DNA from 3 places in the Colwellia sp. 20A7 genome. Region 3 is predicted to be linked to each of the others. Evidence: riboswitches for the same ligand, from Rfam matches in the RefSeq annotation. Region 3 holds a riboswitch; each other region holds the start of a gene.
What was found. A riboswitch is a leader RNA that binds a small molecule or an ion and turns the genes downstream of it on or off. The one in region 3 is predicted to bind cyclic di-GMP.
Positions count from the first base shown of each region.

Region 1 (7,497 bases), 230 kb from region 3:
CGCCATCAAGCCAATCTTTATCGGCTGATGAAAAAATAATTTCCTTGATCTTGTCGCGCCCAGCTAATAGTTCTATAGCTTGCTGAACAAGAACTATCATACGTTCAGGCTGCATTTTTAACTCACAATCTAATACCGTTTTTGTGACTTTAGTGATTAAGACACATAACTCTTTAATAACGTCATCTGACTGTAAGTTAATATTTTTTTCAGACTGTTCAAATAGAACATTAAAGCGCGAAAGTAATGCTTGTTTATGCTCATCTAACTGCTCTTTAATTAACGCTTCCACTCGCTCATTAATTTCCTGAGCCATTTTTTCTTTTTTTTCTTCAGTGTTCTGACGCACGCCTTCATCAAAGCCTTTTTGCCAACCAAACTTTTCGGCTTGCTCTAATCGTTGATGTAAGCTTTGCTGCTGATCAGTTTTTTCCAGCGTAGGAAATCGAAACGGTTCACTCATCATTAACCAGCCGTTTCTTCTTGGAAGAGCCTATAATCAACTTCACCTTTTTTACTCATATCTCGTATTATGTTCATAATTTCCCGTCTAGCGCCTTCAACTTTACTAACAGGCTGTGATGCTAAGTTTTCAATTTGCTGTGTATATACTTGTGCCAAACGCTTAGGTAACGAGCTTAATAGACGTTCCATAAAATCAGGTTTCGATCCTTTTAATGCCATCGTCCAAAGTTCATCTGGTATATCATTTAACAATTGAGATAATATTTCGTCTGACTGTAAAGTTAGACTGCTAAAGTCATACATACGCTCTTGGATCGCATCCGCAACATTATTATCGTGCTTTTTCATTACCGAGATAATATGACTCTTATTACCACTGTATCGACTCATAATTTCAGCTACTTTATCAACACCATTAACCTGTGCACCAACTTGACAACCGACAAATTCAATACAAGCTTCAATTGTCAAACGAATATCGTCCATTACATGTTCACTGACTTCGCGTAAACTTGCTATCCGGTACAATAAATCATCATGTTTTGCCTCTGGAAATAGTGCTATAACAGCTGCCGCTTGCTCTGGCGGTAAAAAAGCCAAAAATAGCGCCTGCATTTGTACATGTTCTTGCTCTAAAAAACGCATAATAAGTTCGGCAGGCACCCATTCCAAACGACGTAAATCATCATTCATAGCACCACCGTAAATATCATCAAGCATACCTCGAGCAAGACGTCGACCTACAGCCTTATCCAAAGCACGTTCTAGGTATGCACGAGAAGCACCATTTACGCCACTTTCATTACGATAACAATCAAAAAAGTGGGTCAGTGTATTAGCAACATCATTTTTGGTAATATTGGATATTTTTGCCATACGTTCTGAAATAGCTTTAACTTCTCGTCGACCTAATTTACGTATAACACTTGCCGCATTTTCTTCACCCATACTGAGTAATAAAATAGCTGCACGGTCTAGTGCTGGTATTGATATAGCGGCACGATCTGGCCCTTTTGCTGATATATCTATACCATCATGATTTTCCTGATTCACTTTCAACTCCTTGCTCTACCCAATATTTAATGACTGATGTCACACGCTCAGTTTCACGGCTCGCCAATAATTGCATATGTGCAATTTGCTCTTCAAAGTCACTACCAATTTTAGGTAGCGCAATAGTAGAATTAGCATTAGCATTAGATCCAGCAGTTTTACTTTCTTCAGTTGAACTTTTCTCAAGTGCGTCATCAAGCGGTGTACTTTGACGCTCAAACGTGTGCTCTGAGTTAGCTGCATTCGCTTGATCATCAGCAAGGCTTGCAGCAGGAGTCGTAATATTTTTACCTTTAATTAAATGGTTCACAAGTGGACGTACACCAAATAAAATCAGTAGTATACTTATCAACAAACCAAAAATATAACGCGCATATTCACGTACTTCAGGCATCTGCCACCACTGTAATCCTTCACCCGGTGCTAGTACTTTTGCCTCAACAAAAGCGAAGCTGGTAATATTAAACTGATCACCGCGCTCTAGGTTATATCCCGTTGCGGTTTTTACCATTTGACCTAAAGAATCAAGATTTTCTTGCTGCCAACCGTCTTCAGTGCTCGATGCAGCCTCATTTACCAGTACGGATAAACTCATAGTAGTTAAACGACCAACTTCATAGCGAGTATGTGTTACAGAACGACCATTTTCATATTCACGACTGCTCTCACTACGTTCAGAAATTCGCTCGTTGTTATCTTCTTCTTCGTTCGCGTCAGGTAATGGTGGTTCATTCGCCAGTGCTCCCGGAATTCCGCCTGCAAATTGGTCTTCCATAGAGTCTGATTTTAATCGCTCTTGCTTAAGAACACTTTGAGGGTCAACGGCTTCTTTAGTTTCCTCAACAACACTGAAATCAACTTCTGTTGAGACCTGAATTCGATAGTTGCCTTCACCTAAAATAGGTAATAGCATAATCGATGCTCGTTGCTCGATGTTACGCTCTACTTTTTCAATAAAAGCGAGCTTCTTATCTGTTTCCTTACCGATAGGGGTACTATCGTATAAGTTACCACTGAGTAACTTGCCACGTTGATCAACAACAGAAACAGAACGTGGATCTAGCCCAGGTACACTACCAATCACTAACGAGATAATCGCCTCAACATTTTCAGCTTTCAATTCATGCCCAGGTGCTAAATCAACCATTACCGATGCCGCAGTTTGTTGCTCATTACGACCAACAAATAAAGTACGCTTCGGAATAGCTAAATGAACACGAGCATTACGTATTCCCTGCATATTGATTATTGTACGAGCAAGCTCTCCTTCGAGCGCATGTTGATATTGCATTGATTCAATAAATTGACTAGTACCCATTGAGACTTTAGTGCCAATATTTTCAATACCTTCTGGCATAGAAGCTTTAATGCCTCTTGCAGCTAAAGTGATACGAGCATCAGCAAGCTTTTCTTGAGGCACCAAGATATTACCGCTATCAGTATCTATTCGAAAGGTAATTTCTTCTTTATCTAAAATTTCAAGAATATTAGCTTTATCATAACTTTCTTGATTGCCATATAGAGGCACGTAATTTTTTGCTGATGTCCATAAAATAATAACAATAGTGGCTGCAACCAAAGTAGCTAATAGTGCAATTGTTGCTACGTTTCTTTCACCATGGCTCGCTGCTGTACTAATTTTATTGGAAAAGTTAACCACTTTCTCGCGCAAGTTCACTTCATTACCTGGTTGTGGTTCAGCTTTTGTTAATTCACCTTTCATACTTTAATACTTTCCTATTACAGCGACATGCGCATGACATCGTCAACGCCATTTAACACTTTATTTCGAATTTCCATTAACATAGAAAAACTCAAGCTAGCTTTTTGACTTGCAACCATTGCACCTACGACGTCATCACTACGCCCAGTATCAACAGCAGCCATCATTTGGCCTGAAATATTTTGCTGCTCATTAATAGAGCGCACAACCGTTTTAAAATCTCCACTAATAGAATCACTACTTCCATAAAACTGCGTATTAATCTCAGTAGACATAATTCGATCTGCAGTAATATCAGCAGGCATAATACGATCAGTCGCAATTTGCTGCATATCAGTCATTTTACCCAGCATTAATCTTTGGCTTTCAATTGGTGACATTTTTAATTCCTTAAATTTAAGCTATTGCATCTATATCGATGCCATTTTCACGCATAGCAGCAAGTTTGTATCTTAGTGCACGAGTACTAACACCTAGAGCCTCTGCAGTCTGTTTTCTGTGTCCTTTGAAGCGACCTAATAAATCATATATATAATCAAATTCCGCTTGTTTCTTATTACTTCTTAACTGGCTAGCACAAATTTTTGCTGCTTGTTGAAAACAATGAGGTAAATTCAAATCATCAACTTGGATCTCTGCTCCTCTAGCCATGACAATCGCTCTTTGAATCACATTTTCTAACTCACGAACATTACCCGGCCAGTTGTAACAAAGTAAAATATCTTCAGCTTGTGGGCTGAAACTAAACTTCTCTGATCCATACTTAGTAATAAAATGTTTTGCTAATGGGATTATATCTTCAGAGCGCTCTCTAAGCGTTGGACAACTAAGGGGTAAAACATCTAAACGATAAAATAAATCTTCTCTAAACAAACCTTTTTCTACTTGCTCTCGCAACGGCTTATTACAAGAAGCTATAATTCTAATATCAAGCTTAATACGTTGATGACTGCCTAATCGCTCGACTTCTCGTTCTTGAATAACTCTTAATAACTTAGCTTGAAGTTCTAATGGTAATTCAGAAATTTCATCTAATACAATCGTCCCACCGTTAGCTAATTCAAACTTACCGACTTGATTACTAGTAGCCCCAGTGAAAGCACCTTTGTTATAGCCAAATAACATTGACTCAAGCATATTCTCTGGAATTGCTGCACAATTAATAGCAACGAAAGGTTTATCTGCACGAGCAGACGCCTTATGAATAAAATGCGCCAATTTCTCCTTGCCCGTTCCTGATTCTCCCATAATCAACACACTTGCATTAGTCTGCCCTGCACGGTTGGCTAAACGTAACAATTGTTGAGATTTATTAGAGACAGCAATTAAACCTTCTGCTCCTTGCTTCATAGACTCAGCATTGCGGATAGTTAATTTAAGCTGTTCAGGAAAAAAAGGTTTAAGTAAAAAGTCAACTGCGCCGCCCTTACTTAATGACAGGGAAGCAAGCTCACTTTGGGAGGAGTCAACAAGTGATATTATTTGACCATTTTTGCAAGTTCTACGAACTAATGTTACTAAGTCAACGAGTGACATTTGATCATTATCAGCATCAATAAAAATCAGCTGAGGCTTTAAGTCTAAACAATAACTAATTGCATCGGGAAGTGAGTTAGTATGTAACAGTTTAAAGTTTTCACCACTTACAGTATTTTCAATTTCTCGACTAGGTTTTGTGTGTGCAAACCACAATAGGTATTTTTGATCCATCATTTTCTCCTTGGTCGAAATCAATTTGAGCGTCTAAATAAACGAACTAATACTCGTCGATTTGAAGATTTCCCAAGAATTGTACTATTGTTAGCAACAGGATAACGCTGACCATGTGCACGCACTTCTAGCATATTTTCTGACAAGCCAAATTCGACTAAACGAGCAGCTACATCATCTGCTCGTTCTTTAGAAAGCAATCTATTTGCCAGTGGTGAACCTACATCATCAGTATGGCCATCTATCATGACTTTTTCAACGTTAGGATCTAATGCTATATATCGCGCTAAATTTTTTAAAAAAGTAATGTCTGCCTGTTTTTTTACTATTCGCTCACCCAATTCAAATTCAAAACCATGATCTCGTGCTTGATCCCACGATAATGGCGCAAGCTGGTGACGACAAGCTTGATACTTTGAAATCACATTATCACTAAACGTATTTGCAAACGTTAAACGTAACTCTTCATCACCAAAGCCAATAATAGCATCAAGCCAAAAACCTTGTTTAATCACTCGTAATAACGAGGCAATGCCTGAGTAAAAATAAACTTGTTGCTGTTCTATTTCAGATGAATTAAACATTATCTTAGGAGGTGATATTTGTGCTGGTTGCCAATCTGCTCGGCGTGCAAACACTTGCACATTGGTAATTTCGCGATCAGTTAATAACCACTGAAGACTCAAGTTTTGAGGCTCACCTGCTTTAGATGTTACACTCAGCTGTGCGTACTCATCAATGGTTTGTGTTAACTGACAATGAAAAGAATCACCACTGACTTGCCAAGTGCTGTCTTCGTAGGTTTGTTGAATGTTACGCTCTGCTTTACTTTGCTGCGTAAATAATAAGGTTGAAAAAAATAGAATAAAACTAAAAAATTGAGGGAAACAATTTAACATTTATGTACCCGTTCCTTGTAAAATACTAGCAATAAGCGGAACATCACATATATATATAGGTGAGATGAAAACTACCGCTAAGTTAATGTAACTCCCACAATCTTGACTTAATAATTAAGCTTTAGATTGGAAGCTTTGCGTCCTATTCTTTCAAATAGTTTGCTATTTAATTTTCTTAGTTTATTCCTACCCGATTCCATAAAAAATAGCTATTAATTACTATTTCGATTCATTCATTATAAGTAACGGCGGCTGAATTGCAATCATCTACTATCAAATATTCATACATAATTCGCATTTACTTTATATTTACTTTATATTTACTTTATATTTAATGTATTGTAATTAATAGCTTTTTAATAAAGTGAATTAAACAAGCATTATTTTTAACAAATAACACATTAGCAAACAACTACCACAATAATGTAAAAGTGTGACAACTAAGTGAATGCTAATAAGCCAATACTAAAAAATAAAAACAAGCGTTAATCTACTATATTTAGGCTCTGCCATTCACGCAAAACCTTCCCCTAAAATATAGTACGGATACTAACCTAACGATCCAATAATATTCACTCTCACATTATCCGGTACTTCATTATAAGATAATACACTTAAGCTACCTTTGGTAAACGAACGAGCATAACGAGCTAATAAAGGTCGTAACTGTGGAATCACTATAAGTACAGGGGTAATACCTTTACTTTTCATATCGTCCATAATAGCTGGCATTGTACGTTGAAATTGGCCGAGCAAATTAGGATCCACCGGAAAGCTATCTAATGCCACTTTGCCTGACTGCATTGCTTGATCAAGTGAACTTTGCATCGTTTGTTCTAGTTTTTCGTCTAAGCTATATACGGCTAGTTCATCTCGTTCACCCATCACTTGTTTCACCAGAACTCGTTGCAGTGCGCAACGAACATCAGAGGTAAGTAAAATAGGATCTTTTGTTACTTCAACACTATCAATAAGAGTGCCTGCAATGGTTACTATATCACCCAAAGCAACATGCTCACGTAAAAGTAAGCGCATAACTTTCAGTTGTAAATTAATCGGTAATGCTTTTTCAAGTGCTTCAGCTAAACCTGGTGAAATCTCTTTTAAACGCTCATTGAGGCGTTGAATATCCTCATAACCAAATAATTCATCTAGATGCTCTTTGATAACTTTACCAGTATGAGTCGCAATCACAGTGCCTAAATCAACAACTGAATACCCCATGTTTAAGGCCTTAGCTTTCGCCTCTTCAGCTATCCAAACAGCCTCTAGGCCATAGGCAGGATCGGTTGTTAACTCACCATCTAGTTGTCCGTATACATCACCGGTATTTAGCGCTAACAATTGTTTCGCATTTAATTGCGCCGCAGCGACCGCTATCCCAGCAAGTTTGATTTTATACTCTTGTGGATTTAATCTCAGATTATCTTTAATTCTAATTTCTGGCAGCAAAAAACCTAATTGCTCAGATAAATTTTTACGAACACCTCGCAATGTTTTCACTAATTCTTCACCTTTGCTTTTGTCGGCAAGGTAAACAAGTCGAAAACCTAACTCAACAGACAAATGTTCAACATGCGGTATGTCTTTCCATTTAAGTGCGATCAGTTCATTAGATATTGTCTCGGTAATACTTTCAGCTTCAAT
Region 1 covers NZ_CP047130.1:311,590-319,086, reverse strand. Annotated here, with positions in the region: gene GQS55_RS01360 (FliH/SctL family protein) at 1-466, opposite strand, end outside; gene GQS55_RS01355 (FliG C-terminal domain-containing protein) at 466-1,518, opposite strand; gene fliF (flagellar basal-body MS-ring/collar protein FliF) at 1,499-3,241, opposite strand; gene GQS55_RS01345 (flagellar hook-basal body complex protein FliE) at 3,259-3,621, opposite strand; gene GQS55_RS01340 (sigma-54-dependent transcriptional regulator) at 3,638-4,951, opposite strand; gene GQS55_RS01335 (MotY family protein) at 4,972-5,850, opposite strand; cyclic di-GMP riboswitch class I at 5,934-6,024, opposite strand; gene flhA (flagellar biosynthesis protein FlhA) at 6,400-7,497, opposite strand, start outside.
Region 1: it holds a riboswitch for cyclic di-GMP, as region 3 does, so the genes downstream of both, GQS55_RS01335 (MotY family protein) here and GQS55_RS00385 (MotA/TolQ/ExbB proton channel family protein) in region 3, are expected to answer to the same signal.

Region 2 (7,497 bases), 1.9 Mb from region 3:
CAAGAAGGCTTAAATGCTTTTTTTGAAAAACGTTTGCCAAATTGGCAAAAATAAAAAGTATTAATGGCATTTATTTATAGGCCTGAATTCAAGAGGAAATAACATGTTCAATAAAATATTAATTGCTAATCGTGGTGAAATTGCCTGTCGTATTATAAAAACAGCTAAAAGTATGGGCGTTTTAACCGTAGCTATTTATTCAGACGCAGACAAAAATGCCTTACATGTACAAATGGCCGATGAAGCTATTTATATAGGTCCCTCACCATCACGTGAGAGCTACCTTTTAGGCGATAATGTTATTGCTGCTGCAATTCAAACAGGCGCACAGGCAATTCACCCTGGTTATGGTTTCCTCTCTGAAAATGCTGATTTCTGTCGTTCTTGTGCGAAGAAAAACATTACCTTTATTGGTCCGCCGGTAGCTGCAATAGAAGCTATGGGGTCAAAGTCAGCCGCTAAAAACATTATGGAAAAAGCCAACGTACCTTTAGTACCTGGCTACCATGGCGACGACCAATCAAGTGAAATAATTAAAAAAGCTGCTGATGATATGGGCTATCCCGTATTATTAAAAGCGACCGCTGGCGGCGGTGGTAAAGGTATGCGCCAAGTATGGAGCGAACAAGAGTTTGAAGAAGGCCTCGCGGCAGCAAAACGAGAAGCAATGTCATCTTTTGGTGACGATACTATGTTAGTAGAGAAATATTTAACTCAACCTCGTCATGTTGAAATTCAAGTTTTTTGTGATAACCACAACAATGCCGTTTACTTATTCGAACGAGATTGTTCGGTTCAACGTCGTCACCAAAAAGTGATTGAAGAAGCCCCGGCTTTTGGTATGAGTGAAGAGTTACGTACACAAATGGGTAAGTCTGCAATAAAGTCAGCTCAAGCTATTGGTTATCAAGGCGCAGGTACGGTTGAGTTTTTACTTGATGTTAATGGCTCTTTCTATTTTATGGAGATGAATACTCGTCTACAGGTTGAGCATCCCGTCACTGAAATGATTAGTGGCCAAGATTTAGTTGAATGGCAATTGCGCGTTGCCGCTGGTGAAATATTACCTAAAACGCAAAAACAACTAGTGCTCAATGGACATGCTTTTGAAGCCCGTATTTATGCTGAAGATCCTGATAAAGACTTTCTACCGGCAACAGGTAAGCTAACCTTATTGCAAACACCTATTGAAAGTAAACATGTGCGCATTGATACCGGTGTATGCCAAGGAGATGAAGTAAGTGTTTATTATGATCCTATGATCGCAAAATTAATTGTATGGGATGAAAGTCGTGAAAAAGCACTAAAACGTTTAAGCAAAGCATTAAGCGAATATCGTATCAATGGTGTAACAACGAATATTGATTTCCTCTATAACTTAGCAACATCGCAACCGTTTATGGATGAAGAAATAGACACGAGTTTTATTGAAAAAAATAACGAGCTTATTTTCAATAATAAAAAACAAATATTACAAAACGAATTACCAATCGCCGCTTTATACCTCATCTTAACAATGCAACACCAAGCCCAAAAAGATGCGTTAAAAAGTAGTGATTCAAATTCACCTTGGCACAATGCCAATGCTTGGCGTTTAAATGAACCTTATATACATTCGTTCGCGCTAGCGCATAACGAAACAGAGTACAACGTTGAAGTTGAACAAAAAAAATACGTCTCTGATGTCTATTATTCACTGAATGTTAATGGTGAGCAATTTAATTGCCAAGGTAGCCTAAATAACGACCTTCTCATTACCACCATCAATGGTCACCGAAGTACAACAACGGTCAGCCTTATTAATAATAGTATTAATTTATACAGAGAAAATGGTGTATTCAACTTTATCTATATTTTACCTGATTGTGGTCAACATGATAATGAAGACGGACATGGTGGTTTAACGGCGCCAATGAATGGCACCATGATTAGTGTATTAGTAAAAACTGGCGATACCGTTAGTAAAAATCAACCGCTAGTTATTATGGAAGCAATGAAAATGGAACATACGATTAAAGCCCCCAGTGACGGCATCATTAATGAAATATTCTTTCAAGCAGGTGATATGGTTGATGGCGGAGCTGAGTTATTGGCATTTAGCGAACAAATAAGTGTCAATGATGAAGCATAAGGAGCTAGCATGAATAACATCTTATCCCCTCTTATGCCTACTCAAGTAAAAATAGTGGAAGTAGGACCAAGAGATGGCTTACAAAACGAAGCTAAGCTAATAAGCGCAAGTGATAAAATCAGCTTAATAGAAAAACTTGTTAGTGCAGGAGTTAGTTATGTTGAAAGCGGCAGTTTTGTGTCTCCTAAGTGGGTACCACAAATGGCAACGTCTACTGAAATATTTAAAACATTGAATCGTAAGAATAATGTCACTTATGCCGCGCTTACACCTAATATACGCGGGTTTGAAAATGCGATGGCAGTCAATGTTAATGAAGTAGCCATTTTTGGTGCTGCGTCAGAAAGCTTTAGCCAAAAAAATATTAACTGCTCAATTGAAGAAAGCTTAGAACGATTTATTCCTATTATGGATGCAGCGAAACAAGCCAACGTAAAAGTAAGGGGCTATGTTTCATGTGTTTTAGGCTGCCCTTACGAAGGAGATATAGCAGCAGAAGACGTTGCTAAAGTTGCTAAAAAACTCTACGAAATGGGCTGCTATGAAATATCTCTTGGCGATACAATCGGTGTTGGTACACCGGGTAAAGTCACACAAATGATACAAGCGGTTAGTGCTCATGTACCAATAAATAAGCTAGCGGTACATTTTCATGATACCTATGGACAAGCGTTAACCAATATTTACGCAGCTCTTCAAATGGGTATTAAGGTCGTCGATAGTGCTATTGCAGGTTTAGGTGGTTGTCCTTATGCTAAAGGTGCATCAGGTAATGTTGCTACTGAAGATGTTGTTTACATGTTAAATGGTTTAGGTATAGAAACAGGAATAGATTTTACAAAATTGCTTAAAGCTGGTTGGTATATCAGCGAAAAACTAGATAAAGCGCCAATATCAAAAGTATCAAATGCTTATCTGGCGAATAGAAACACATAGTATGTTAGCAAAAAATATAATAAATAAAGCATCGAGGAGAAAACAATGGCAGGGTTTGACAAAGTAGTTGCTAGTTACGAAGAAGCCATGGCTGGTCTAACTGACAACATGACTGTAATTGCAGGTGGTTTTGGCTTATGCGGAATTCCTGAAAACTTAATTCAGGAAATTAAACGTAAAAGTACAAAAGGATTAACATTAGTTTCTAATAACTGTGGTGTTGATGATTTTGGCTTAGGAATTTTATTGCCTGATCGCCAAATTAAAAAAATTATTGCTTCTTATGTTGGTGAAAATGCTGAGTTTGAGCGTCAAATGATGGCTGGTGAACTCGATGTAGAATTAACACCACAAGGGACATTAGCCGAAAAAATACGTGCTGGTGGTGCGGGAATACCCGCTTTTTTCACTGCAACAGGGTATGGAACCCCTGTTGCAGTAGGTAAAGAAGAAAGAGAGTTTAACGGTCGCCATTATATTCTAGAAGAAGCTATCACTGGTGATTTTGCTATTGTAAAAGCATGGAAAGCGGATCGATACGGTAACTTGGTTTTTAGAAAAACAGCACGTAATTTTAATCCAATGGCAGCAACCGCAGGTAAAATAACCGTTGTTGAAGTTGAAGAAATTGTCGAACCCGGCGAGCTAGATCCAGATCAAATTCATACTGCTGGAATTTATGTCGATAGACTAATTTTAGGCACCTTCGAGAAACGCATTGAACAACGCACTACCCGCTCATAGAACTAAGTTGAACAATAATTAACAGGTTGATAGCTAACTGCGATTGTCGATAAAAACAATAAACGCAGCTGTTACCCTAGAGGAGATAAATAATGGCGCTTTCCAGAGAACAACTTGCACAACGTGTAGCCCAAGAACTTCAAGATGGTTATTACGTTAATCTAGGCATTGGTATTCCAACCCTTGTCGCTAATTACGTACCTGAAGGGATTGAGGTTATGCTTCAATCTGAAAATGGCTTATTAGGAATGGGACAATTTCCCACTGAAGACGAAATTGATGCCGATCTTATTAATGCAGGTAAACAAACGGTTACTATGGCAACAGGTGCTTCTCTTTTTGATTCGGCCGAATCATTTGCCATGATCCGTGGTGGACATGTTGACCTAACCGTACTTGGGGCTTTTGAAGTTGATGTAAATGGTAATATTGCTTCTTATATGATCCCAGGAAAACTCATTAAAGGTATGGGTGGCGCAATGGACCTAGTAGCTGGTGCTGATAATATTATTGTTACCATGACTCATGCATCAAAGCATGGTGTGTCTAAATTATTAAAAAACTGTACGCTACCATTAACGGGAAAAGGCTGTATAAAAAAAGTGCTAACAGATTTAGCATATATAGAAATAAAAGAAGGAAAATTTCACTTGTTAGAGCGCGCACCTGGCGTATCTGTTGAAGAAATAATAAAACTAACTGAAGGTGAATTAGTTGTACATGAGAATACACCTGAAATGCAGTTTTAGTCTTGAATTAGTAAAGTTCAAAGTATAATTAGTTAACTTAAAATAATTATACTTTGATAAAAGAAACATACCTCAATTACAAATATACTTCGGCCTTATGTAACAAGATTGTAAACATGTTGTAAGTATAATGTCTCAACTTAAATTTATTAAATTTTTTGCCTTAATAAGTAATACTTATAATATGTTATTCTCTTATATAACAATAAACTAAATGAAATTTGCATTTATAATAAATATTAGAGATAATTAAATTTGACAAAGAAAAGGCAAAGCATATGAAAGTATGCGACGCAAAACCACCGGCCTACGGGATTTTCTAATACTGGATAATCTACGGCAGCGGAGTCACCTCGTTCATAGGTACATCCCGTGGTTTTTTCTTTTAATAATCCATTTAAATTAAAGGTTACTAAAATGAAAAAATTATTAATAGCTTCAACCATCACTATTTTAACTTTAACGTCTGTTGTATCGACACCTCAAGCACAAGCGACGAACATTGCACAAAGCATATGTGAGTATGTGGCTGCTGATGACAAGAAACGCATGCGTTCATTTTTAAAAATGAATAAATTAAAAATTCGTCGTATTTTCGACGGCATTGAGTGTAATGGCCAGAACTTATTAGAGTTTGCATCAACAAGTGGTTCTGTAGAAACAGGATCTTTGATGATTTCTAAATTACCAAAGAGTGTTGTTTCTGCTAACTTAGCATTGTTGCAAACTGGATCGAAACCATTGATTGATGTTGCTAACGAACGTGTTAGCAGCTAATAAATTATTTTCAGATAAGAAAACTACTTAATTATTACATCTTTTAGGTGCAAATAGTGACAAGTAGAAGATTAATTGTTAATAATTCTATGTCATTTTAAAAAACCAGCTTCTGCTGGTTTTTTTTCGGCTAACTTTCCCCCTTAGGCTAGCAGTATCAAATAAAAACACTTATAGTTGCAATTGACAAACAACATCTTAATCAACACTTTAATTCAAGATAATCATCGATGACTAGAAGACATAATTATGTTGCCACCCAAAACGCTTTAGTACTAACTGGTGGTGGGGCTCGAGCAGCCTATCAAGTAGGTGTTCTTTCAGCTATCGCTAAATTCGTACCTAGAAATCATGCTATTCCCTTCCCTATTTTATGTGGAACTTCTGCAGGGGCAATAAATACCACAGCCTTAGGATGTTATGCGTCATGCTTTCACTTAGGGGTAAAAAAGCTTGAGTGGGTGTGGAAAAACCTCGATACCAGTAAAATTTATCATAATAATACCCGAGGTGTTTTTGGGTATATAGGTAAAGCTATGTTCGCAAACTTTCAAGCTGATTATGCTAATAAATTACCTCGTAGTTTATTAAACAATGAACCGCTTCGTGACCTATTAAACTCGGTGATGAATTTTAAGCGTATTGATAATAATATTTTACAGGGGTACCTATCTGCTACCTCAGTCACCGCATCAAGTTATAGTACAGGTAACTCTATCAGCTTTTTTCAAGCTAATGATAATATAGCTCCTTGGAATAGAGAAAAGCGTTGTGGTCAAGCAACTCAACTTAATACTGAACATTTAATGGCTTCAGCAGCTATTCCCTTAGTATTTCCTTCGGTGAAGATTAAAAAAAACCACTTTGGCGATGGCTCAGTGCATCAATTATCACCCCTTAGTCCTGCTATTCACTTAGGTGCTAAGCGTATTTTTATTATCGGTGTTGAGCAACCCAAAGAGCCTATATATGCTAATGAAAATACCCCTCACCCACCTACAGCAGCAACTATTGCTGGCCATTTATTAGATTCCATATTCGCTGACACTATGAATAGTGATTTAGAGCGTATGGCCCGTATAAATGAAACCTTAAAACTAATCCCCAAAAGTAAAAAAGAAAATGTTGAAGGCTTAAAGCATATCGATAGTTTCATTATCAATCCAAGTAGTGACTTTAATACTATTGCACGAAACTATTATGACGATTTACCCTTACCTGTAAGAGTTCTCTTACGTAGCGCGGGTATTAATAATGATGCTGAATCAAGTCTTGTTAGTTACTTACTGTTTGAAAAAAACTTCTGCAGCGAACTAATACAACTAGGGTTTAATGATGCCATGGAACAAGAAAACCAAATCAGACATTTTTTAAACTTATATACGGTAACAAATAGCTAAAACAACCACCTAAACAAACAGCCAAAATGAATGTACCTATCAAGGCTTATGTTTTAATATAAAAACGCCCTCTTAAACCTAGGTTTGTACTAATGAAAAAAATTATACTTTTTACCTTACTCACTATTGTACACTTCCCAACATTTTCACAAACAACATTACTGAAAAATATTAATGGCTATACATTAAATAAAACAGGTGATCTTATACAATTTTCAGCCATGCAGTTTACTGATGATAAAATAGATCAACTATTTACTAGTGATGATAAATTGCCTATGCAAGACGTTCAAGAAATTGACGGTCACGGTAAAACACTATTACCTGGTTTGATTGATGCTCATGGGCATGTATTAGCTTACGGCTTAAGTTTAATGCAAGTTAATCTAAACAATGTTTTATCAGAGCAAGAAGCTGTTCAATTAGCCATTAACTTTCGTAAAAAAAATAAGAATGGGCAGTGGTTGTTAGGCCGAGGTTGGAATCAAGTTTTATGGGAAGGTCAACAATATCCAGCAGCAATTTCACTTGATGAATATTTCAAAAACACACCCGTTTGGTTTAGCCGCATTGATGGTCATGCAGGTTGGGCAAATTCAAAAGCGATGGAGTTAGCAGGTATTGATCATACCTCGGTTTCACCTAATGGTGGTGAAATAGTCAAAGATAAGCAAGGTAAACCTACCGGTATTTTTATTGATAATGCTACGAGTCTTATTACCGATAATATACCAATGGTTACACCGAAAGAAATGAAGGA
Region 2 covers NZ_CP047130.1:1,968,284-1,975,780, reverse strand. Annotated here, with positions in the region: gene GQS55_RS08580 (enoyl-CoA hydratase/isomerase family protein) at 1-54, shown strand, start outside; gene GQS55_RS08575 (acetyl/propionyl/methylcrotonyl-CoA carboxylase subunit alpha) at 104-2,131, shown strand; gene GQS55_RS08570 (hydroxymethylglutaryl-CoA lyase) at 2,141-3,067, shown strand; gene GQS55_RS08565 (CoA transferase subunit A) at 3,113-3,811, shown strand; gene GQS55_RS08560 (3-oxoacid CoA-transferase subunit B) at 3,904-4,560, shown strand; cyclic di-GMP riboswitch class I at 4,819-4,916, shown strand; gene GQS55_RS08555 (DUF3718 domain-containing protein) at 4,978-5,337, shown strand; gene GQS55_RS08550 (patatin-like phospholipase family protein) at 5,568-6,737, shown strand; gene GQS55_RS08545 (amidohydrolase) at 6,830-7,497, shown strand, end outside.
Region 2: it holds a riboswitch for cyclic di-GMP, as region 3 does, so the genes downstream of both, GQS55_RS08555 (DUF3718 domain-containing protein) here and GQS55_RS00385 (MotA/TolQ/ExbB proton channel family protein) in region 3, are expected to answer to the same signal.

Region 3 (7,497 bases):
GCATCGATAAGCTTAATTTTTTAAGTTCTTTAAGGTGATAAATATGCTGCTGGTTTACTTTGATTATTTCACTGTTCTTAAGCATTAACGGAGAGCCAATACTATTACCTTTATTTAGGTTTAACGTAGTATTAGGTACTAATAAGTCGAGATGCTTTGCTGGTAGAAGTTTGTTTAAATGGCCAACAAATAAATTCAAGGTTGTGTTTATTTGTTTCTGCGTTATATGAACATATGGAATAGCACTATCTTGACGGCTAGTTGTATGGCTAATAATCTCAATAAGGACAGGATCAATATTTTTATCTTTACAAAAATCGATAAAGTAACAAGCTAAACGCGAAATACTTAAACGAGTGTTAAACTTTTTATTTACAGCTGTTAAATATTTTTGTACCTCTTCTGTAGTGGCAATAGATAATATTTTTGTTAATAAGGAAGATAGTTGTTCTGGTAAATAATACTCAACATGATCACTTACCGCTGTAATTAAATGCTCTACAGCTTTTTCTTGCTTAAAGGTGCTGACTGTATGTTTTATCTTTATCTTCCAGCACTCTGTTTTTTTATCATATAAGAAACGTGTTTTTCGTTGCTCTTGCATTTCTTCTATTTCGGTTACCGATCGACCAAATAAAACACAAAAAATCAAAGTTTTCGCAGTATTAAAATCATAACTTTTGTTGGTTAAATCATCTAAAACACATATTAGTAATATGGTAACCTCATGCGCGCTTAGTATTTTGTAATCACAAGAAAGCGATTGATTTCTCATGCTGAGCCTATCTACTATATTTTTTGCTTTCATCGCTCTACGAGCTTGTTCTGTCGGTTCAGACGAGGATTTTTTTATAATGATAGATGCTTGGACTTTTTCAGCTATATTATTTTCTTCTTCGGTATTCCAATATCCCCTGAGTTTACTGTTTTCTTTAATCTCACTTTTTAAACGATGGACAACGTAGCCTTCATCATCTTCATCTTCTCTTTCTTTAGCTGATAAAACTATAGTAGTTACAGTGCGCTCAGCGTCTCTTCTTTTATATTCCTTTCCGCGGTTAAGTTCATAAGCATCATTAAACGAGACAAAATAATAAGATAAAAAAGACCTAATACTCTTAATAACATCTTCGTTCCGTCTTCCCTCATTAAGTTTATTGATGAGTATTTTAAGTTCATTGACACAGGGATCTGGTAAATGCGGAAGCAACTCATCTCTTTTGCCGAGACTCAACTGTCTGATTTCACTTAAAATTGAATGAATCGCAGAGTTATGTTTTCCCATTTTTGCTAATCGTGTAACACAAAGAAGCACTAACAATTTATATTGATTATATTTTTCCGTATTGTATGTCCGTGACTTTAAGGTAGATGAGATAAAAGCGCAGGCATGATATTTTATGAGCATGCCTTTTTTTCTTAAATCTGTGTTAATTTCTTCTATTATATTAAGTGCCAAAGCATTTAAATTTTCTGGTTCGTTATCTTCGCCAATGTATAACTTTCGATTTACGATATATGGTAATATTTCATGCTTAATTGAAGCTATTTCAGTTGAGAATATTTGTGCTAGTTTTGGCGTTACCGCTAATAATAGAGACTCTACATGCAACGCTAAAACTGACTTTTCATCAGCATTTAAATATTTTGGAAGTATCTCAGTTATAAAATTAAAACTAAATTCTGGCTGTTTTTTGCTAGTCATTACTTACACCCATACTCAACTCTACTTCTATTGATGGTTTAAATGTTGAAGAAGTGGACTTAACTATTTTTTCCTTGGCGGGTATATTTGATATCGCATGAGCCAACAGACTTCGATCCTCGTTGATAAAATATGAAAAGTCATGCTGAGTTAGGAAGTTTTTATTAAATAATTTTTGACACATATTATTTGGTAATAACTGTTTTAACTGCGGCTGTATGAGAGCAATATCGTCAATAAACCTAATTGATGTTGAAATATGTTTAAAAAACTGCACCCAAATTAGGGATTCAATTAACTTATCATCAACAACTTCTTGTCGATGTATAATCGTATTTTTGTTTAGCATTTGTTTAAGTGTTTTCGATGTTAATCCTAGATCAAACAAAGGTGAAAAAACTTGTAGCTCACCTGTTTCTTCATTTAAAACCCCTTCCAATTTGATCGTTTTTTCTATTAGTTCAAGAGTTGATTTTGATAGTTTTCCTGTTGGGACGGTTAAAATTAAATTATCAATAAGAGATAAAACTTCTTGTGCCTCGCGGTGGATAGTGACTAACTTTATCTTTTTTTTGCTCTTAAGAAACGATGCCATTTATATTATTCCTCTAGACCATAGTGCTTTAAAACCTTGAACCTGCTTATTATATAGATGAATGTGTTTTTCCGATCCCGCAGGTGGCACGATCACATTGCTTTTATTGGTACTATTAATAGAACTAGTCTGTGTTTTTGTTAACATGAATGAAACTCTTCGTAATATAAAAATATACAAAGATGGTACCTGAATAAATTCATTCAATTATTTGGTAGAGAGGGCTTTTTTCGCTCTCTAATTATTTAACTTTTGTGTGTAGTGATATAGAAGTGGATTTTGGTGATAAAGGTCTAATACTTTATCCGCTGGCAAAATAAACTTACACATCATGCAGATGCTGATTTGGGTTGGACAATGGGGCTAACTTGTTAAGTTAACCCTAAGTGTTTTCGGCTGATATTTTTGGGTCATAGTAGTTTGATTTGAGCAATTATCACTCAACTAACATTAATCACAGCGGACTAAACCCAAAAAGTCATCATAGTTAACAAAAATTTCCGTCCTATCTACAGGGAGCTGAGCTTATGACTTCATCAAGTTTTGAAATAGCAATACAATTGGGTAGAGTAGCCTAATTTCATGTGTGACTTTACTGTAAAAGGCTTTCAGCTTAATCAGTTAAGTCAATTCCAGTTAGGTTACCCTTAGAAAAGCTTAACCATTCTATCAATTACAGAGTATTGGCTGATAATCATGGTGTTTAAATTTATGAAATACAACAAAGGTAAGTTATTCGCTCTTACTAATTGAAATATAAAGAGTTTACTTTGCTGAAATAATCAGTTACATTTATCTTAACAAAGGCAAGTTGTTTGAAAAGGCAATGTCGCAAAACTTCCGAGCTAAAGATTTTAAATCTATGCTAGCGGGGTTGCTCTCAATTCCAGTATAAGATGTAAATCATCTTCTTTAGGGAAAGCTCAACGAGAATGGACGCACGACAAATCTAATGTCAACCAACCTGCTTTATGTATTTAATAAATTAAACTATCTATATTTTTTGGATATAAACCTAGTTTTTTACTTGGTATAAATTTTTTTACAAAACATTTAACGTTGTTCTTCTTGATTTACAGAGTCAAATTCTAAGATCAGGTTTAATAAGTTTCCTAAGGTGCAGTTACCAAACTCATGTTATGTACCTATAAACTTGGCTATTAGCGTTAACACACTGCAGGATATAGTATGTTAGACAAAAGTTATATCGAATTGGGTTTGGTTGTTTTTGGCTCATTTGTTTTATTTGCACTTCTCCAGTGGTCAGTTAAACATCTTAAGATAAAACACATCTGGACGATACATACAGGTATTGGTGTGCTAGCCGGTTGTGTCATTCTATTGTTCTTACATACGACATTAAGTGATGGCACATTACGAGCATTTCTTGTTGGAGATAATGAAGTTTTTCTTTGGCCCTTAACTATTCAGAACTTAATGTGGGTTGTTTTTTGTATCACTATTATGATGCTGTTTGCTGAATCAAAGTTAGCCTCACTTGATAAAGACAAAGAAATTCATTCGCTTGACAATCATATAGAGGGTCGTCTAGAGCCAGTTCGATATCTTATTTGGTTAATACCCACACTCGGTTTTTTAGGAACTGTAGTAGGTATGTCATTTGCATTGTCTTCTTTAGCTGATACAGAAGATTTAAATTCTGCTATTAATGATGGGTTACTACAAGAAGTTATGACCAATTTAGGTACTGCTTTCTATACCACAATACTTGGCCTAATTATGAATGCTATTTGTGTCGGGGTATTAAGTCTATTGGTGTTCAAACACAAACAAGTCCTTGCAGAGCGCCAATAATGAAATCAGAATATTCAATATTCTCAGTTGCACTAATCGATTTATTCGCGTCAGCCATGATGGCCTTCATGATATTAACCTTTATGTTGCTACCGAAAATTTCATTTACATCTACTATTGAGGCACCAAGCGACAAAGTAGATATAGCAGGGTTAAAGCAAACAATTTCTTCTAAAGATGCACAGATTGAGGCTTTAGCGGCTCAACTTGCCCAAGCTAAAGCTGCTTCGTCATCCGATAGTACAAATGTATTATCACAAGTAAATGCTCAAATGAAAAAGCAGTTATCTGCTGTTAAGTCCCTTTACAAAGAAGATTACAGTATGAACTTGCCGCTAATGTTTGATGGAAACCAGTGGTACATTCGTCCCGAAAATGTTGATATTTTAAATATGATGGGGCGAGAAACAGCCATCAATGGCGCGAAGGTAACACTGATTGGGCATACCTCAGGTGAAGCTAAGACTAAAGGGCAAGAATGTTTAAACCTAGATGAACATGGTGACGTTAAAAGCTCTCGCGTTAAAAGTATAGCTCCTATTGGTCAGGTTTTTAAACGTTGCTTTAGAGGTAAAGAGTGGAACTACTTCCTATCAGAGCGAAGGGCAAATTCAATAAAAGAGTATTTGATTGCCAAGTACCCTATTGAATCTGAAAGAATACAGGTTTTTGGTTTTGGCTCTGATGAGCATTTAACAGGCATGGCTGCCGACGATTCACGAAATCGTCGCGTAGAAATTAAATATGAAGTGGAATAAAAATAATTTAAAAGGGTTTAGAATGAATACAGTTTCAAAAGTAATATTGGCATTGTTGCTGTGCTTATTGGTTCAATCGGCTAATGCCATTGATTATGTTAAAACTGAAAAAGCAGCAGCCTTAATTTTATGTAAAAAATCACCTGCTACTTGTATCCCTTATAAAGAATTTAAGGAAATAGAAGTAAGTTCAACATTTATTGTTGATGGTGTTGAGTTGCCGGTTGATGCAGTAAGAAATGAAGCACAACAGTTGGCAATGATACCGGCTGGCTTATATATCAAAAAAGATGGTTCTGTTGCCGAAATAGCTGGGGGACGAACTGAAAGTGTTGTAACTCAATCTTCTGCGGTTGAGAAAAGCAAAGTATTACCAATCAAAACATTTGCTACGCCTCCACCAATTAGCGGTAGTAATAATCCAATTATTATCAAAACGAGTAGTGATGATTAATGTTTAAAAAAGAGGGTTTTTCAAAAGCTAATCTGTGGGCTGTATTATTACTCGTATTATCGTTTTGCTACCTGCTATTTGAACTAGCATTTAACAGTCGAATAGTCGACGGTGCCTCAGGCAGTTTTGATGCATTAATGCTTGAAGCTCTAGAATACCAAGGTCGCATTTTATCCGGTATAGGTATTACATTACTTTTGTTACGCTTAATTACACCAGGAAAAACCAAAGCATTCACTCAAAAGGTATTATTGTTAAGCTTTTTCGGATTTACATTAATGTTTTTTGGTCAAAAGGTTTTGATCGATACCTTAGTTAACAATTCATCCGAAAGCGATCGCGTTGATGCAATGCACATTGCACTGCTTAAAAAAGGTATTAGCACAAACACTATCCAAATAGATGATATGGAAGTGCCAGCCGATCAAGTCGATACGCCTGCAACAAAGGCCATGTTATCAATTGTTGGCGCAATGGTTTTTAATTCCGAAAGCTTTATCTCCCACTTAAAATCCAGTGTTCATAACATTATTGATCAAGTTTCAGAGTTAGATGCGAGAAAAACATTTCCTAAAGCTTATGACGGTTATAAAGAGTATCAGGAAAACGTTATTAAGGGTTGGGCAGATTACGCTGCTGGAGTTAATGAGTACAATAGTGCCAAGAAAAAAGTGCACATTAATGCTATTTACAAAACAGATGAGATCTACTTAGCGGCGGCAAATGAATTTACCAGTAAACAGGCAAAATTAAGTAAGCAAGAACGTATTCGCAAGTCACTCGAAATAAAACGAGCGGTAAGTGATTATTTTGAAGCGAAAGATAAAGCTGACAAAAAATGCACAGGTCATTATGTTACGAATGAAAAGTGTCATATTAAGATAGAGCAAGCGTACCGCGATACCGTATTAAAGCAAGCAGGTAGATATGTCGCTCCGGATCATTGGTGTTATCCGCCTGAAAAGAAACGTATGACTGAAACAATCAGAGGTCGCTCTCGCTCTGTTGTTAAAACGGTAACTGATTGCCACTCAATGAGCCGAGACTACATTGAAGATAAAATGATGGCACTTATGTCTGGTGGTGAAACTTTATCATTTTTGGATAATATAAAAGTTGCAGACGCCGTTAGAAATGAAATATCAAAAGAAGGTGTTCAATTACCGTTAACTTGGACCTTACGTGAAAAAGATACATTAATTGAAGCTATAGAGCAAGCAGGCTCAATTCAAATTGAACAGCAATACCGAGAGTCTATTACCTTTAATGTTGGAAAGTACCTGCCACCAACATTAACGCAAAAGCAATTTGTTAATCATTCGGTGATCCAGTCACCTTTGAAAGAGCAGCTCCAATGGAATAAATCAATGAATATCCCGCTTGATTTATCCCCTGAAGTGTTTTTACAAATAATCCATAAACCTAAGTATATAGAGGTTTATTTAGAGCAAAAACAAGAGCTTGAAAAAGACGGGCAATATTTTGGTGATGGAGAACAACTAGAAGAGCGAGGTAAATCTTACTATCGAAGTATTGTCGTACCGCCATTAGCTATGGGCTTTTCTTTATTTTTTGGTCTGCTTAACTTAATGGCATTAATTCGTGTATTAATGTCCACGAAAATTCGAAAGCCTATCTATGCTCAACTAAGTGCTACAACATTAATGGTGGTAATATTTGTAGTCATCCCGTTCACATTTCCATCAGAAACCGTAAAAAGTAAAGCCTTTAAATACTTTGATGCTCAGTTAAGCAATGACTACCATGCAGCATTAGGAAAACTAAGTGCTTGGGTTGTTGATACACAACCTATGGTATATCCGATTGGTCATGCTATTACAGGTTTAGTTAAACAAGCCGAAGTAGAAGAAACATTAAAAGCGTATTTATACGAGCCTCCTATTCATGGCAAGTCAGTTGTAGTTGAAAATGATGAGGAGGAGGACTTTTTATCTTCCGAAGAAACGTTTGAAACTAATGAAAAAGAAAATAGTGCAATTGATCAGCAAGAATTACCTAACGATACTGAAAGATCCTCAGAAATAGTAGCGCCTGAAACTCCACTAGCTGAAATCACCTTTAGTCGTCAATCTGAATCAGATGGAAAAGCCCATGCCTATTCTAAACAACTTGTAAAAAATGCTTTTGAGAACATGCAAGGTGTCATGTT
Region 3 covers NZ_CP047130.1:79,307-86,803, reverse strand. Annotated here, with positions in the region: gene GQS55_RS00395 (hypothetical protein) at 1-1,705, opposite strand, end outside; gene GQS55_RS00390 (hypothetical protein) at 1,698-2,300, opposite strand; cyclic di-GMP riboswitch class I at 3,096-3,182, shown strand; gene GQS55_RS00385 (MotA/TolQ/ExbB proton channel family protein) at 3,489-4,115, shown strand; gene GQS55_RS00380 (OmpA family protein) at 4,115-4,873, shown strand; gene GQS55_RS00375 (hypothetical protein) at 4,896-5,327, shown strand; gene GQS55_RS00370 (hypothetical protein) at 5,327-7,497, shown strand, end outside.